3 regions of the Streptomyces sp. NPDC006691 genome follow, and region 2 is predicted to be linked to each of the others. Evidence: riboswitches for the same ligand, from Rfam matches in the RefSeq annotation. Region 2 holds a riboswitch; each other region holds the start of a gene.
The links. A riboswitch is a leader RNA that binds a small molecule or an ion and turns the genes downstream of it on or off. The one in region 2 is predicted to bind thiamine pyrophosphate.

Region 1 (3,977 bases), on a different contig from region 2:
GGCGGCCTCCTCCTGGCGGGGGTCGAGCTGGGACCACAGGCCGCCGACGGTGCGTACGACGACCGCGTAGTTGAAGAAGACGTGCGCGAGCAGGATCGCCCACACCGTGGTGTCCAGGCGCACGCCCCACAGCTGGTCGAGCAGCCCGCCGCGGCCGAGCAGCGCCAGGAACGCGGTGCCCACGACGACGGTCGGCAGCACGAACGGGACGGTGACCGCGGCCCGCAGGAGCTGTTTGCCGGGGAAGTCGAGGCGGGCGAAGACATAGGCGCCGGGCAGGGCGATCACGAGGGTCAGCGCGGTGGAGGCGAGTGCCTGCCAGGTGGTGAACCACAGGACGTGGCCGATGTCCGGGTCGCCGAGGACCTCGGTGACCCGGCCGAACTGCCAGGCGCCGTCCGCCTTGAGCCCGCGGCCGACGATGGCGGCCACGGGCCAGGCGAAGAACAGCGCGAAGAACACGAGCGGCGGCGCCATGAGCGCGAAGCGCACCCCGCCGCGGCGCAGCGCACCGCGCCGCGCCGCGCCCGGCCGCGCCTCGCCCCCGGGGCGGTCCGGCTCGGGGTGGTCCGGCTCGGGGCGGTCCGGCTCGGGGTCGTCTACTTCAGGACGAGCGAGGACCACGTCTTGACCCACTGGTCACGGTTCTTGGCGATCTTGTCGGGGGCGACGGTCGTCGACTCGGTGATCTTCGCGCCGTACTTCGTGAACTCCGCGGGCAGGGCGGCGTCCTTGGCGACCGGGTCCACGAACATCTGGAGCGGCATGTCCTCCTGGAACTTCTTGGAGATCAGGAAGTCCAGGAGCGCCTTGCCGCCGGCCTCGTTCTTGGCGCCCTTGAGCAGGCCCGCGAACTCGGTCTGGCGGAAGCAGGTGCCGGTGGCGACGCCGGTGGGGGCTTCCGCCGGCTTCGGGTCGGCGTAGATCACCTCGGCGGGCGGGCTGGAGGCGTAGGAGACGACCAGCGGGCGGTCGCCCTTGGCCTTCTTGCCGCCGGCCGAGCCGGAGAAGTCCGTGTTGTAGGCCTGCTCCCAGCCGTCGACGACCTTGACGCCGTTGGCCTTCAGCTTCTTCCAGTAGTCCTGCCAGCCGCCGTCCCCGTACTTGGCGACCGAGCCGAGCATGAAGCCGAGGCCCGGGGACGAGGTCGCCACGTTCTCCGTGACGAGGAGGTCCTTGTACTCGGGCTTGATCAGGTCGTCGAAGGACTGCGGCGGGCTGAGCTTGTTGTCCGCGAAGTACTTCTTGTCGTAATTGACGCAGATGTCGCCGGTGTCGACGGGCGTGACCCGGTGCTTGTCCTTGTCCAGCTGGACATCGGCGGGCACCCGGTCCAGGCCCTTGGCCTCGTACGAGGTGAAGATGCCGTTGTCGAGGGCGCGCGAGAGCAGGGTGTTGTCGACGCCGAAGAACACGTCGCCGCGCGGGGAGCCCTTGGTGAGGATCTCCTGGTTGAGGGCCGCGCCCGCGTCCCCGCTCTTGAGGACCTTGACGGTGTACCCCGTCTCGGCGGTGAACGCCTTGAGGACCGGGGCGGAGGCGTTGAACGAGTCGTGGCTGACGAGCGTCACGGTCTTGCCGCCGGACCCACTGGCCGTACCGGACGCCTTCGTGCCGTCCGATCCGCCGCAGGCCGCGAGCGTGGTGACCCCGAGGGCGGCGGCGAGCGCGCCGGCCGCGAGCCTCTTGGTACTGCGCATTTCTTCATTCCTCCTGGAGATGACCAGGAAGAGACGCGGCCCTGCCCGCACGACGCGGGGTCGTGCGGGCAGGGCGCAACAGCTTGAGTAATCGCCGAACTTCCTACCCCGAATGACCGGGGCAAGGTTCAGAGGGTCTGCGGTCCGTATCCCTTGCGGGTACCGCACTCTCAGCGCTGTGGCGCTCCCCTGTCGGAATATGCAGATGTTTCCAGCCAGGTTACACGGGCCCCCTGACCTGCCTCCGGCCGTTCTGCCCTTCGGACAACGGCCCCGGCACGGCCCCGGGCCGGCGCCCCTACGGATGCCGGCCCCTCGTCGGCCCGCTGCGGGCTACCGCTCGGAGGCGGCGAGCTGGCCGCAGGCTCCGTCGATCTCCTGGCCGCGGGTGTCGCGGACGGTGACGGGCACGCCGTGGGCCGCGATGGCCTCGACGAACGCCTTCTCGTCCTCGGGCCGCGAGGCCGTCCACTGGGAGCCCGGCGTCGGGTTCAGCGGGATGAGGTTGACGTGCACCCGCTTGCCCTTGAGGAGCCGGCCGAGCAGATCACCGCGCCACGCCTGGTCGTTGATGTCGCGGATCAGGGCGTACTCGATGGAGATGCGGCGCCCGGACTTCTCGGCGTACTCCCACGCGGCGTCGAGGACCTCGCGGACCTTCCAGCGGGTGTTGACCGGGACGAGGGTGTCGCGCAGCTCGTCGTCGGGGGCGTGCAGGCTCACCGCGAGGCGGCACTTGAAGCCCTCGTCGGCGAAGCGGTGCATGGCCGGGACCAGGCCCACGGTGGAGACGGTGATGCCGCGCTGGGACAGGCCCAGGCCGTCCGGCTCGGGGTCGGTGAGGCGGCGGATCGCGCCGACGACCCGCTTGTAGTTGGCGAGCGGCTCGCCCATGCCCATGAAGACGATGTTGGACAGGCGCGCCGGGCCGCCGGGCACCTCGCCGTCGCGCAGCGCGCGCATGCCGTCGACGATCTGGTGCACGATCTCGGCGGTCGACAGGTTGCGGTCCAGGCCCGCCTGGCCGGTGGCACAGAACGGGCAGTTCATGCCGCAGCCGGCCTGCGAGGAGATGCACATGGTCACCCGGTCCGGGTAGCGCATCAGGACGGACTCGACGAGCGTCCCGTCGTGCAGCTTCCACAGCGTCTTGCGGGTGGTGTCGTCGTCGCAGGAGATGTGCCGCACGACGGACATCAGGTCGGGCAGCAGCTCCTCCTGGAGCCGGCCGCGCGCGGCGAGCGGGATGTCGGTCCACTCCGCCGGGTCGTGCGCGTACCGCGCGAAGTAGTGCTGCGAGAGCTGCTTGGCGCGGAACGGCTTCTCGCCGATCGCGGCGACGGCTTCCTTGCGCTCGGCGGGCGAGAGGTCGGCGAGGTGCCGCGGCGGCTTCTTGGCTCCGCGGGGGGCGACGAAAGTGAGTTCTCCGGGCTTGGGCATGGTTCCTCAAGTGTCTCAGACGTACGGAAAAGGGCTCGCCGTCCTGTGGACGAGGAGCCCTCAACCGTTCAAAGCGATAAGAAAACGCAGGTCAGCCAGTTCCTACGAAGACCGCCAACAGCAGCCACACCACCGGGGCCGTGGGCAGCAGGGAGTCGAGGCGGTCCATGATGCCGCCGTGGCCGGGAAGCAGCGTGCCCATGTCCTTGATGCCCAGGTCCCGCTTGATCATCGACTCGCCGAGGTCGCCGAGCGTGGCGCTCGCGGCGACCGCGAGGCCGAGCAGCAGGCCCTGCCACCAGGTGCCGTCGTCGATGAGGAACTGCATGCACAGGGCGCCCGCCACCATCGCGAACGACACCGCTCCGAACAGTCCCTCGCGGGTCTTTCCGGGGCTGATGCGCGGGGCCAGCTTGTGCTTGCCGAAGCGCCAGCCGATGGCGTACGCACCCGTGTCGCTGACCACGGTCAGGAGCAGGAAGGTGAGCACCCGCCAGGGGCCGTCGTCCGCGGTGAGCAGCATCGCCACGAACGTGGCGAGGAACGGCACGTAGAACGCGGCGAAGACGCCCGCGGTGACGTCCCGCAGGTAGTTCTCGGGCGGCTCGGTCATCCGCCACACGAGCACCGCGAGCGAGGTGAGCGCCATCGCCACCCACGCGCCCTCGGCGCCGCCGACGTACCCGGCGACGACCATCGCCGCGCCGCCGACCGCGAGCGGCACCAGGGGCGCCTTGATCTCCTTGCGCTCCTGGAGGCGGCTGGTCAGCTCCCACAGCCCGACGACGACGGCGACCGCGATGACCCCGACGAAGACGGCCTTCACGATGAACAGCG
Region 2 (3,977 bases):
TCGCGGCACTGTCGGGTGGGCTCGGCTCAGAGAGCGAGCGCCTGGGCGCGGCGCTTCACCTCCGTGCCGCGATTCTCGCTGAGGGCCTCGGCGGGGGTGCCGGGGAGCGTCGGGTCCGGAGTGAACAGCCACTCCAGCATCTCCTCGTCGGAGAAGCCGTCGTCCCTCAGCAGCGTCAGCGTCCCGGTCAGGCCCTTCACCACCTTGTCGGTGTCGATGAAGGCGGCGGGCACCTGGAGCGCCCTGTTCTCACCGCGGCGCACGGCGATGAGCTGGCCCTCCTTGACCAGCTGCCGTACGCGCGTCACCTCCACGTCCAGCATCTCCGCGATGTCGGGGAGGTGGAGCCAGGCGGGGACGAGAGCATCAATCTTTGCGTCAATCTCGGTCACGGTCCAAGCGTGCCACCTCGCACGGGCACTCGGTACCGGGGTGACCCCTCGGGGGCTGTGCCCCCGTGCCCCTTCCTGGGGGCGGCGCCCCCAGGCCCCCTTCCGGGGCTGTGCCCCGGGCCCCCTCCGGGGCTGTGCCCCCGAGCTCCATTCCGGGGGCGCTGCCCCCGGGCCCCCGCTCCTCAAGCGCCGGAGGGGCTTCATTCGGTTCGGCCGCGGGCCCGGACTCGGCTGCGGGTCCGTGCGGGGTTGCTCGCGCCGTTCCCCGCGCCCCTGACCCCCTTTCGGCCGCGGACCGTGCTCGCTTCTCGCGCCGTTCCCCGCGCCCCTGTAGGTGGCCCCGAGCCCCATGGCGGAACCACGGTCACGCCGGGCCGCGGGCCCGGACTCGGCTGCGGGTACGTGCGGGTTGCTCGCGCCGTTCCCCGCGCCCCTGTAGGTGGCCCCGAGCCCCATGGCGGAACCACGGACACGCCGGGCCGCGCCCCTGTAGGTGGCCCCGAGCCCCATGGCGGAGCCCGGAGTCGCCGTGGGGCGGGCGGGGGTTCTCGTTACGGCAGCGTTGCCGACTTCAGCGGGATGGACGGGTCGGCCGTCTTCGACGGGTCCATCCGGGCGCCCGCGTCGATCAGCTTGCGGCCCTGGGCCAGGTCTCGGGGGCGGCCCACCGCGAGGAGTGCCACCAGGGCACCGTTCCTGAGCCAGCAGACGGACCAGGGCGTCGAGGACGGGTCGCCGCGGTGGATCAGTTCGTCCGTGTCGGTGTGGTGGCCCGCGTACTGGACGAAGCGGCCGAACTGCTCCGACCAGAAGTACGGGACCGGGTCGTAGTCGGTGGGGGCCTCGCCCACGATGTCGGCGGCGACCGTGCGCGGGCCCTGGAGCGCGTTGTCCCAGTGGTGGACCAGGAGGCGCTCGCCGAAGCGGGCCGAGGGGAACGAGGCGCAGTCGCCGACCGCGTACACATCGGGCAGCGAGGTGCGCAGGCGGGCGTCCGCGGTGATCGCGCCCTCGGGGCCGAGCGCGATGTCCGAGCCGGTCAGCCAGCCGGTCGCGGGGCGGGCACCGATGCCGATGACCACCGCGTCGGCCGGCAGCCGGCGCCCGTCGGCGAGCAGCACCTCGCCCGGCACGACCGCCTCGACCCGGGCGCCGGTGAGCAGTTCGGCGCCGGACTCGGCGTACCAGCCGGTCATCGGGGCGGCGACCGCCGCGGGGAGCACCTCGGCCAGCGGGCGATCGGCGGCCTCCACGACGGTGACCTCGCAGCCCGCGTCCCGCGCGGCCGTCGCGAACTCCGCGCCGATCCACCCGGCGCCCACCACCACGATCCGGTGCCGCTGGTCGAGGACCGGGCGCAGCCGGCGCGCGTCGTCGAGGGTGCGCAGGAGGTGGACGCCGGGCACCCCCTGGCTGCCGGGCAGGGTGAGCGGTTCGGCGCCGGTGGCGATGACGAGGGTGTCGTACGCCACCTCGCCCGCCTCGGTCACCACGCGGTGCTCGCCGGGGCGCACCCCGGTGACTTCGAGGCCCAGGCGGAGATCGACGCCGAGTGCCTCGAAGTCCACCTCGAAGGCCGAGCCCTCGGCCTTGCCGAGCAGGACGGCCTTGGACAGCGGGGGCCGGTCGTAGGGCTGGTGGGGCTCGGCGCCGATGAGGGTGATGGCTCCGGTGAAGCCCTGTTCGCGCAGGGCCACCGCGGTCTGTACGCCGGCCATGCCCGCGCCGACGACGACCACGTGCCGCGCTTCGGATTGCGTCTGCTGTTCGCTCACCCGATCACCATAAGCAGCTGACTATTTGTCAGGTAAGGGGCCGGGCCGGGGCGGGCGCCCGGACGCTCCCTTACTGCGCGCTGGGGGCTCGGGCTATGGTGGCAGGCGTAAAGCACTCGCGGGAGCCCGGACGCACCGGGCTGAGAGGGAGGCTGGGCGGCCTCCGACCGTACGAACCTGATCCGGGTCATGCCGGCGAAGGGAGGGGCTGGACGCCCATGCGTTCTTCACAGCGAGGGCCCGGGAACGGGTCCGACGTCCTCGTGGTCGGGGGCGGCATCATCGGGCTCGTCACGGCGTGGCGGGCCGCCCAGCGCGGAATGAGCGTCGCGCTGGTCGATCCGGAGCCGGGCGGCGGGGCCGCCCAGGTCGCGGCCGGGATGCTCGCCGCCGTCACCGAACTCCACTACGGCGAGCAGACGCTGCTCGCCCTGAACGTCGAGTCCGCCCGGCGCTATCCGGCCTTCACGGCCGAGCTCAGCGAGGTCACGGGCCTCGACACCGGCTACCGCGCCTGCGGCACCCTGGCCGTGGCGCTCGACTCCGACGACCGCGCCCACCTGCGCGAGCTGCACGCCCTCCAGGCCCGCTGCGGCCTGGAGTCGGAGTGGCTGTCCGGGCGCGACTGCCGGCGTCTGGAGCCCATGCTCGCGCCCGGGGTGCGCGGCGGGCTCCGCGTGGACGGCGACCACCAGGTCGACCCGCGCCGACTGGCCAAGGCCCTGGTCGCCGCCTGTACGGGGGCCGGGGTGCGCTTCGAGCGCGGCTGGGCCGAGCGGCTCTCGGTGGTACGTGAGCGGGCGGCGGGAGTCGTCCTCGCGGACGGCACCGAGCTCGCGGCCGGCCAGGTGGTGCTCGCCGCGGGCAGCCTCAGCGGTCGTCTCGCGGGCCTACCGGACGAACTCCTTCCGCCGGTGCGCCCGGTGAAGGGCCAGGTCCTGCGCCTGACCGTGCCGCCCGCCTACGCGCCGTTCCTGTCCCGGACCGTGCGGGCGGTGGTGCGGGGCAGCGACGTGTACCTCGTACCGCGCGAGAACGGCGAGCTGGTCGTCGGCGCCACCAGCGAGGAACTCGGCTGGGACACCACGGTCACCGCGGGCGGGGTCTACCAACTCCTGCGCGACGCCCATGAGTTGGTGCCCGGGATCACGGAGTTGCCGCTCACCGAGACCCGGGCCGGGCTTCGTCCCGCCTCCCCCGACAACGCGCCGCTGCTCGGCCCGACCGCGCTGCCCGGGCTGCTGCTCGCCACCGGGCACTACCGCAACGGGGTGCTGCTCACGGCGGTCACCGGCGATGTCATGGCCCATGCCCTGACCACCGGTGAACTGCCCGACGAGGCACGCCCGTTCACCCCTCGACGCTTCACCTCCGCACCTCGGGAGCTGACGACCGCATGACCATCTCCGTCAACGGCGAGCCCCGCGCGCTCGTCCCCGGGACCACCCTCGACGTCCTCGTCGCCGCCCTCACCCCCTCGCGCTCCGGGGTCGCCGCCGCCGTCAACGAGACGGTCGTGCCGCGCGGCGCCTGGCCGACGACCACGCTCGACGAGGGCGACCGCGTCGAGGTCCTCACCGCCGTGCAGGGGGGCTGACCATGGCCGACGACCTGCTGTCCATCGCCGACACCACCTTCGAATCCCGCCTGATCATGGGCACCGGCGGGGCGCCGAGCCTCGACGTCCTGGAACGCGCCCTCGCGGTCTCCGGCACCGAGTTCACCACCGTCGCGATGCGCCGCCTCGACCCGAGCGTGCAGGGCTCGGTGCTCTCCGTCCTGGACCGGCTCGGCATCCGGGTGCTGCCCA
Region 3 (3,977 bases), on a different contig from region 2:
GGGCCATGCGGGATCATTCCTGGCCAGTTTCGGCAAAAGCGGGGTACGTGCGATGCGTGAATCGGTTCAGGCAGAAGTGATGATGAGCTTCCTCGTCTCCGAGGAGCTTTCCTTCAAGATCCCGGTGGAGCTGAGGTACGAGGCGACCGACCCCTACGCGGTGCGCATGACCTTCCACCTTCCCGGCGACGCACCCGTGACCTGGGCGTTCGGCCGTGAATTGCTGCTCGACGGCATCAACGGGGCAACCGGGGACGGCGATGTGAGAATCGAGCCCAGCGAGCCGGAGGAGCTCTCGGACGTCCACATCCGGCTTCAGGTGGGCGCGGACACGGCACTGTTCCGGGCCGGCGCGGCGCCGCTCGTGGCCTTCCTCGACCGCACCGACAAGCTCGTACCGCTCGGGCAGGAGTGGACGCTCGGGGAGTCCGACGAGCATTTGGAGGAGGCACTCGGGCGCATCCTCGCCGAGGAGAACGCCGGCTGACCCGCTACTTCTTGCGGCGGTGACCGCCCCCACCGCGTACCGCACCCGCGCGCGGCCCGGCCGACCCCGTGCCCGGCCGGTCTGCGGAGACCACCAGGGCGGCGAGCGCCGTGGTCAGCGGCACCGAGGCGACCAGGCCGATCGAGCCGACCAGGGTGCGGACGATCTCCTCGGCGACCAGCTCGCTGTTGGCCACCGTGCCCACGCTGCTCTGCGCGATCGAGAACAGCAGCAACAGGGGCAGCGCGGCGCCCGCGTAGGCGAGCACCAGGGTGTTGACCACCGACGCGATGTGGTCGCGGCCGATCCGGATGCCCGCCCGGTACAGGCCGCGCGGGCCCATGGTCGGGTTGGCCTCGTGCAGCTCCCAGACCGCCGATGTCTGTGTGACCGTCACGTCGTCGAGTACGCCGAGCGATCCGATGATGACGCCCGCGAGCAGCAGGCCGGACATGTCGATGTGCGGGTAGAGGCCGTGGATCAGGCCCGTGTTGTCGTCCGTGTTGCCGGTCAGCGAGGCCCAGCCGATGAAGAGCGAGCCGAGCAGCCCGATCAGCATCAGCGAGACGAGGGTGCCGAGGACGGCGACCGAGGTGCGCGCGGACAGGCCGTGGCACATGTAGAGCGCGATCAGCATGATGGCGCTCGCCCCGACCACCGCTACCAGGAGCGGGTTGGAGCCCTGCAACACCGCCGGAAGGATGAACAGCGTCAGCACGGCGAAGGAGACCACCAGGGCTACCAGCGCCATCACCCCGCGCAGCCGGCCGACGACCACCACCGCGAGCGCGAAGATCCCCGCGAGCAGTGCCATCGGGAACCGGCGGTTCACATCGGTCACCGAATATTGCAGGTCGTGCGGTGCGTCGGGGGCGTACGCGACGATCACGCCCTGGCCGGTGTGCAGCTGGCGGGGCGAGTCGGGCTGGACGATCTCGGTGAAGGTGCGGCCCTTCTCCTTGCCCGAGGTGACCTCGACCGTGGCCTTCTTGCACACCCGCTGTTCGGTGCTCCTGGCCCGCTGGCTCTCGGCGGTGGAGGTGTCGCCGTTGGACGGGGCCTGTCCGGCGTTGACCGATGCGCAGTCGACTTCTTCGACCTTGACGACCTTGGCCTGCTGGGTCTGGCGGTCGAAGCCGACGCCGGTGCGCTGGTGCGGCGGGGCGCCGCCGGGCCAGAGCACCACCAGACCCACAAGTACCGCCGTGGAGAAAGGAATCAGCACGGCGGCGATGACCTTGCGCAGGTGCTTGGAGACGGGGGTGGCGGGTCCGTGCGCGTGCGAGTGGCCGTGCCCGTGGCCGTGTCCGCCGTGCTGGTGCGGAGGGTGCGGTTCTGGTGAGGTCACCGCCCGATCATCGCAAGAACACAGGGGGCCCTCTGTTCAGCGCGCCAGTGATGACGCTAGCGTGGTGACACCTTTGCACACGCGGGAGCTCGGAGCACCGGGCTGAGAGGGCGCTGAGAACCGTACGAATCGTACGGAAACGGCTGCGCCGACCGCCGAACCTGTTACCGGGTAATGCCGGCGTAGGGAGTAGGTCTCATGACCATTCAGGACGCACGCACGCCTGCCTCCAGCACTGAGGAGAGCGGGAAGTCCATCGGCTGGCACAAGGGGTACGTGGAGGGATCGCGCCCCGACCTCAAGGTGCCGGTCCGTCAGGTGCACCTCACCAACGGCAAGGCCGTGACGCTGTACGACACCTCGGGCCCGTACACCGACCCGAGCGTCGAGACCGACGTCCGCCGTGGCCTCGCCCCGCTCCGTGAGAACTGGATCATCGGGCGCGGCGACACCGAGGAGTACGCGGGCCGCCCGGTCCGCCCCGAGGACGACGGCATCAAGCACACCTCGCCGCGCGGCGGGCTCAAGAACCTCGACGCGGTGTTCCCCGGCCGCCCGCGCCAGCCCCGCCGGGGCCGCGGCGGCCAGGCCGTCACCCAGCTCGCGTACGCCCGTCGCGGCGAGATCACCCCGGAGATGGAGTACGTCGCGATCCGCGAGAACGTCTCCCCCGAGGTGGTCCGCGAGGAGATCGCGGCGGGCCGCGCCGTGCTGCCCGCCAACATCAACCACCCCGAGATCGAGCCGATGATCATCGGCAAGCGGTTCCTGGTGAAGGTCAACGCCAACATCGGGAACTCCGCGGTCACCTCCTCCATTGAGGAGGAGGTCGACAAGATGACGTGGGCCACGCAATGGGGCGCGGACACGGTCATGGACCTCTCCACGGGCCGCAACATCCACACCACCCGCGAGTGGGTGCTGCGCAACTCCCCCGTCCCCATCGGCACGGTCCCGCTCTACCAGGCGCTGGAGAAGGTCGACGGCCGCGCCGAGGAACTGACCTGGGACATCTACAAGGACACGGTCATCGAGCAGGCCGAGCAGGGCGTCGACTACATGACGGTCCACGCCGGCGTGCTGCTGCGCTATGTCCCGCTGACCGCCCGCCGCAAGACCGGCATCGTCTCGCGCGGCGGTTCGATCATGGCGGCCTGGTGCCTGGCGCACCACAAGGAATCGTTCCTGTACGAGAACTTCGAGGAGCTCTGCGAGATCCTCGCGGCCTACGACGTGACGTACTCGCTCGGTGACGGCCTGCGCCCCGGCTCCATCGCGGACGCCAACGACGAGGCGCAGTTCGCGGAGCTGCGCACGCTCGGGGAACTCAACACGATCGCCAAGCGTCACAACGTACAGACGATGATCGAGGGCCCGGGACACGTCCCGATGCACAAGATCAAGGAGAACATCGACCTCCAGCAGGAGATCTGCGAAGAGGCCCCGTTCTACACCCTGGGGCCGCTGACCACCGATGTGGCGCCCGCCTACGACCACATCACCTCCGGCATCGGTGCGGCGATGATCGCCTGGTGGGGCACCGCGATGCTCTGCTACGTCACGCCCAAGGAGCACCTCGGCCTGCCCAACCGCGACGACGTGAAGACCGGTGTCATCACGTACAAGATCGCCGCCCACGCGGCGGACCTGGCCAAGGGGCACCCGGGCGCGCAGGAGTGGGACGACGCGCTCTCGGACGCCCGGTTCGAGTTCCGCTGGGAGGACCAGTTCAACCTGGCCCTCGACCCGGACACCGCCCGGGAGTTCCACGACGAGACGCTGCCCGCGGAGCCGGCCAAGACCGCGCACTTCTGCTCGATGTGCGGTCCGAAGTTCTGCTCGATGAAGATCTCCCAGGACATCCGACGCGAGCACGGCGGCGACCTGAAGTCCGACGAGATCGAGGCCGGAATGGCGGAGAAGTCCAAGGAGTTCGCGGACGCGGGCAACCGGGTCTATCTGCCGATCGCCGACTGAGGCCGTGCGGCTCGCGCCGCCCCGGGAGCGGACGACTCCCGGGTGCGGCGCCGCACCCGCCGGTTCAGTCCGGCCGGTGCTCGGGTCCGCCGAAGTCGGGGCTGGTGAAGTCCGGGCTGGTGAAGCCCGCGTGGCGGGTGGGGGAGCCGCCCTCGTCGGGGCTGC

Region 1: linked by a shared signal. The riboswitch ahead of ACFYNP_RS26090 (thiamine ABC transporter substrate binding subunit) and the one ahead of thiO (glycine oxidase ThiO) in region 2 are both predicted to bind thiamine pyrophosphate.
Region 3: linked by a shared signal. The riboswitch ahead of thiC (phosphomethylpyrimidine synthase ThiC) and the one ahead of thiO (glycine oxidase ThiO) in region 2 are both predicted to bind thiamine pyrophosphate.

What each region holds. Positions count from the first base shown of each region.
Region 1 is NZ_JBIAGW010000013.1:103,368-107,344, forward strand. Features, by position in the region: gene ACFYNP_RS26085 (ABC transporter permease) at 1-477, opposite strand, end outside; gene ACFYNP_RS26090 (thiamine ABC transporter substrate binding subunit) at 600-1,700, opposite strand; TPP riboswitch at 1,783-1,901, opposite strand; gene rlmN (23S rRNA (adenine(2503)-C(2))-methyltransferase RlmN) at 2,034-3,140, opposite strand; gene ACFYNP_RS26100 (phosphatidate cytidylyltransferase) at 3,232-3,977, opposite strand, start outside.
Region 2 is NZ_JBIAGW010000020.1:121,419-125,395, forward strand. Features, by position in the region: gene ACFYNP_RS32015 (Rv2175c family DNA-binding protein) at 27-392, opposite strand; gene ACFYNP_RS32020 (NAD(P)/FAD-dependent oxidoreductase) at 944-2,110, opposite strand; TPP riboswitch at 2,276-2,388, shown strand; gene thiO (glycine oxidase ThiO) at 2,386-3,567, shown strand; gene thiS (sulfur carrier protein ThiS) at 3,564-3,764, shown strand; gene ACFYNP_RS32035 (thiazole synthase) at 3,767-3,977, shown strand, end outside.
Region 3 is NZ_JBIAGW010000001.1:689,295-693,271, forward strand. Features, by position in the region: gene ACFYNP_RS03100 (SsgA family sporulation/cell division regulator) at 53-487, shown strand; gene ACFYNP_RS03105 (YibE/F family protein) at 492-1,835, opposite strand; TPP riboswitch at 1,907-2,041, shown strand; gene thiC (phosphomethylpyrimidine synthase ThiC) at 2,034-3,812, shown strand; gene ACFYNP_RS03115 (hypothetical protein) at 3,877-3,977, opposite strand, start outside.